Regions from separate parts of the Paenibacillus lutimineralis genome, predicted to be linked through region 1. Evidence: a T-box and tRNA genes for the amino acid it is inferred to sense, from the RefSeq annotation. Region 1 holds a T-box; the other holds one or more tRNA genes.
What was found. A T-box is a leader RNA that pairs with one kind of tRNA and senses whether it is charged. The one in region 1 lies ahead of ileS (isoleucine--tRNA ligase), so its partner is inferred to be a tRNA-Ile.

Region 1 (2,371 bases):
CTGCAAGGATTTGGCCGTTTCAAAGTATTGGAGGCGGACGGAGTGACAAAAAAAGGCAGACTTCGTGTGAAAATTGGCAAATTTGTGTGAATCTCTAGCAGGAGATCAGGGATTGCTGTCGAAATTATCTAAACCTAGAAAATGATTTGTCCGATTGTATATTATATAAAGCAAATATCCTTCCGAAGAGGAAAAAATCGAATTCTATTGGAGGTGCGGTTATGCCATTAACACCGCTGGATATACATAACAAGGAGTTTTCCAGACGGATTCGCGGTTATGATGAAGATGAAGTTAATGAATTTCTGGATCAGGTCATCAAAGATTATGAAATAGTAATTAGAGAGAATAAAGAGCTTCAAAATCAGCTGCTCTCGATGCAAGATAAGCTTGATCATTTTTCCAATATTGAGGAAACGCTGAGTAAGACGATTATCGTTGCGCAGGAAGCTGCCGATGAGGTTAAGAACAATGCCAAGAAGGAATCGCAGCTTATTGTGAAGGAAGCGGAGAAGAATGCTGACCGGATCGTGAATGAAGCATTGGCGAAGTCTCGCAAGATCGCAATGGAAGTAGAGGAGCTGAAGAAGCAGGCCTCCATCTATCGGGCAAGGTTCCGCACTCTGGTAGAAGCTCAGCTCGATCTGTTAAGTGGGGACGGCTGGGATACGCTAGAGACTCGCGAGCTGGAACGTTCGTATGATGGTGAACGCGAACGAGAGCGTGAACGTGAACGTGAAGCAAAGGAAATCTACTAGGAGTCGTTCAATTAGATCTGTCTATCCTGTAGGCTTGCAGGTTGACATCCGAATGACAATAAGTTATATATAATATCATATTGTGCAGCTGCTGCACACCAATTGAATTAGACATTTGATGATGGGAACAAGTACGTTGCGTATTTGATCTGCAGAGAGTTGGCATATGCTGAGAGCCAATGTTCAGGACGCAAGCGGAATATCCTCCCGGAGAAGCAGGGCTGAAGTTGAATTCTTAAGAAGTAAGCCTTTGCCGGCGGTCGGCCGTTATACCGAACCCATATGGATGTATGGAGCAGAGTGTCATATGGCTTGAGCGCACGAGCAACGCGTGCGACGTTGGCGATATGAAACAAGGGTGGTAACGCGAGTTAGAGTCTCGTCCCTTTTTGGGGCGGGGCTTTTTTTATTTTCCATGAAGAAGGGAAGAAATATTACGATGCAAAGAGTAGATGTCAAAGAAGGAGCGCGCAATCGCGATTTGCGCATCTTGAACAAGTGGACGAAGGAGGAGACGTTCAAGCGGAGTATCGAGAATCGTGCCGGCCGTCCGAACTATGTGTTGTTCGAAGGACCGCCAACCGCGAATGGTCTGCCGCATACTGGCCATCTGCTTGGGCGGGTAATCAAGGACTTTATCGGCAGATACCAGACGATGAAGGGATACCGCGTCGTTCGTAAAGCGGGCTGGGATACACATGGACTGCCGGTCGAACTTGGCGTGGAGAAGGAGCTTGGCATTTCCGGTAAGCAGGAGATCGAGAAATACGGTGTCGAGGAATTCGTGAAGAAATGTAAGGACAGCGTATTTGGCTATGAGAAGCAATGGCGCGAATTTACCGAAGCTATCGCTTATTGGACCGATCTGGATCATCCATACATTACGCTGGAAAATAACTATATCGAGAGCGTGTGGAACATCCTAGCCACGATTCATGAGAAAGGCTTGCTCTACCGGGGACATCGCGTCAGCCCTTATTGCCCTTGCTGCCAGACGACACTCAGCTCTCATGAAGTAGCGCAGGGCTATGAGGATGTAAAGGATCTGAGTGCCACGGCTAAATTCAAGCTGGATGACAGCGGTGAATATGTGCTCGCTTGGACAACAACGCCATGGACTTTGCCAGCGCACGTCGCTCTGGCGGTTAATCCAGAGATGGAATATGTACGGGTGAAGCAAGAGGATGGAGTATATATCGTCGCCAAGAATCTGGTTGAGAAGGTCATGAAAGGCGACTACAGCATTGTATCGAGCCTTAAGGGAAGCGATCTGGTCGGCAAAACCTATACGCCGCCATTCTCTTATATTCAGGCTGACAAAATAAATGTCATTGTCGGTGCTTCTTATGTTACCGATACTAGCGGTACAGGTATTGTCCACATGGCTCCTGCCCACGGTGAGGATGACTATCGGACCTGCCGTGAGAACGGAATCAGCTTCGTTAGTGTAGTGAACGGTCAGGGCTGCTATACAGATACAGTGAGCGATTTTGCCGGACGCTTCGTTAAGGATTGCGATCTGGACATCGTCAAGACGCTGTCTGAGAAAGGGCTTCTTTACAGTAAGGAAAAGTACGAGCACAGCTACCCATTCTGCTGGCGCTGTAAATCCC
Region 2 (2,371 bases), 1.0 Mb from region 1:
GGCGTAACGACTTGGGCGCTGTCTCAACGAGAGATCCGGTGAAATTTTAATACCTGTGAAGATGCAGGTTACCCGCGACAAGACGGAAAGACCCCATGGAGCTTTACTGCAGCTTGATATTGGACTTTGATACGATTTGTACAGGATAGGTGGGAGCCTAGGAATCCGGAGCGCCAGCTTCGGTGGAGGCGCCGTTGGGATACCACCCTGATCGTGTCGGAGTTCTAACCTAGTACCGTGATCCGGTGCGGGGACAGTGTCAGGCGGGCAGTTTGACTGGGGCGGTCGCCTCCTAAAGAGTAACGGAGGCGCCCCAAGGTTCCCTCAGAATGGTTGGAAATCATTCGAAGAGTGCAAAGGCAAAAGGGAGCTTGACTGCGAGACTGACAAGTCGAGCAGGGACGAAAGTCGGGCTTAGTGATCCGGTGGTACCGCATGGAAGGGCCATCGCTCAACGGATAAAAGCTACCCTGGGGATAACAGGCTTATCTCCCCCAAGAGTCCACATCGACGGGGAGGTTTGGCACCTCGATGTCGGCTCATCGCATCCTGGGGCTGAAGTAGGTCCCAAGGGTTGGGCTGTTCGCCCATTAAAGCGGTACGCGAGCTGGGTTCAGAACGTCGTGAGACAGTTCGGTCCCTATCTGTCGTGGGCGTAGGAAATTTGAGAGGAGCTGTCCTTAGTACGAGAGGACCGGGATGGACGCACCGCTGGTGCACCAGTTGTTCCGCCAGGAGCATAGCTGGGTAGCTAAGTGCGGAAGGGATAAGCGCTGAAAGCATCTAAGCGTGAAGCCCCCCTCAAGATGAGATTTCCCAATTAGTAAGACCCCTTGAAGACGACGAGGTTGATAGGCCTGAGGTGGAAGTGCAGCAATGTATGGAGCTGACAGGTACTAATCGGTCGAGGGCTTATCCAAAAATCTAAAATGCAAATGAGTTTCGTATCCAGTTTTCAGGGAGCAAACCTGTATATTGAGTGATTCAAGTGATTACTTAATAGAAGATTGCTTTCAGCATTTGGCGATGCTGATGCCTGAACCAAGACGCATAACCTTTTAATAAGGGATTGCAGGATTTCGAGAAGCAAAAGCTTCGACAAATCACGTTTGGTGGCGATGGCGGAGGGGTTCCACACGTACCCATCCCGAACACGACCGTTAAGCCCTCTAGCGCCGATGGTACTTGGACCGAAGGGTCCTGGGAGAGTAGGAAGCCGCCAAGCGAAACCCCTTTGGGGGATTTTTTTTCGCCAGTATATTTATACATACTATTCGTGGAATCGTGTTCCTTAATGAGGGCCCTTAGCTCAGTTGGTTAGAGCGCACCCCTGATAAGGGTGAGGTCGGTGGTTCGAGTCCACTAGGGCCCATTTGATATCAGTATGGGGCCATAGCTCAGCTGGGAGAGCGCCTGCCTTGCAAGCAGGAGGTCAGCGGTTCGATCCCGCTTGGCTCCACCAATGTTCCCTGATAGCTCAGTTGGTAGAGCACTCGACTGTTAATCGAGTTGTCACAGGTTCGAGTCCTGTTCGGGGAGTTAATTCCCCAGAAAGTGAAGAATTACTGTTAATTCTATTACTTTCTGGGGAACCTAAATACATGGAGAGGTGTCCGAGTTGGCCGAAGGAGCACGATTGGAAATCGTGTAGGCGTCACAAGCGTCTCGAGGGTTCGAATCCCTCTCTCTCCGCCATAATTATCTTTATATACTTTATTACATGGCCCGTTGGTCAAGGGGTTAAGACACCTCCCTTTCACGGAGGTAACAGGGGTTCGAATCCCCTACGGGTCACCATGTATGGAGGCTTAGCTCAGCTGGGAGAGCATCTGCCTTACAAGCAGAGGGTCAGCGGTTCGATCCCGTTAGCCTCCACCATATAATTGACGCGGGGTGGAGCAGTCCGGTAGCTCGTCGGGCTCATAACCCGAAGGTCGTAGGTTCAAATCCTGCCCCCGCAATTAGCTTCAATCTTAACAACTCAATTAACAATATTATGGCGGTCGTGGCGAAGGGGTTAACGCACCGGATTGTGGCTCCGGCACTCGTGGGTTCAAGTCCCATCGATCGCCCCATTTAATCTTATTGGGGATTAGCCAAGCGGTAAGGCAACGGACTTTGACTCCGTCACTCATAGGTTCGAATCCTATATCCCCAGCCATTTTATGAGCCATTAGCTCAGTTGGTAGAGCACCTGACTTTTAATCAGGGTGTCGAAGGTTCGAGTCCTTCATGGCTCACCAGTATTCTCTTAGAGAATATAGTGTGAATGTGCGCGTGTGGCGGAATTGGCAGACGCACTAGACTTAGGATCTAGCGTCTTTGACGTGGGGGTTCAAGTCCCTCCACGCGCACCATACTTGCGGACGTG

Region 2: it has a tRNA-Ile gene. The T-box ahead of ileS (isoleucine--tRNA ligase) is inferred to sense a tRNA for this amino acid. The anticodon was not compared.

What each region holds. Positions count from the first base shown of each region.
Region 1 covers NZ_CP034346.1:2,115,268-2,117,638, forward strand. Annotated here, with positions in the region: gene EI981_RS08680 (YlmH family RNA-binding protein) at 1-90, shown strand, start outside; gene EI981_RS08685 (DivIVA domain-containing protein) at 222-758, shown strand; T-box leader at 868-1,148, shown strand; gene ileS (isoleucine--tRNA ligase) at 1,198-2,371, shown strand, end outside.
Region 2 covers NZ_CP034346.1:1,097,336-1,099,706, forward strand. Annotated here, with positions in the region: rRNA gene EI981_RS04610 (23S ribosomal RNA) at 1-920, shown strand, start outside; rRNA gene rrf (5S ribosomal RNA) at 1,109-1,225, shown strand; tRNA gene EI981_RS04620 (tRNA-Ile) at 1,299-1,372, shown strand; tRNA gene EI981_RS04625 (tRNA-Ala) at 1,387-1,462, shown strand; tRNA gene EI981_RS04630 (tRNA-Asn) at 1,467-1,539, shown strand; tRNA gene EI981_RS04635 (tRNA-Ser) at 1,604-1,695, shown strand; tRNA gene EI981_RS04640 (tRNA-Glu) at 1,723-1,797, shown strand; tRNA gene EI981_RS04645 (tRNA-Val) at 1,803-1,878, shown strand; tRNA gene EI981_RS04650 (tRNA-Met) at 1,888-1,961, shown strand; tRNA gene EI981_RS04655 (tRNA-His) at 2,000-2,075, shown strand; tRNA gene EI981_RS04660 (tRNA-Gln) at 2,087-2,161, shown strand; tRNA gene EI981_RS04665 (tRNA-Lys) at 2,168-2,243, shown strand; tRNA gene EI981_RS04670 (tRNA-Leu) at 2,274-2,357, shown strand; tRNA gene EI981_RS04675 (tRNA-Gly) at 2,363-2,371, shown strand, end outside.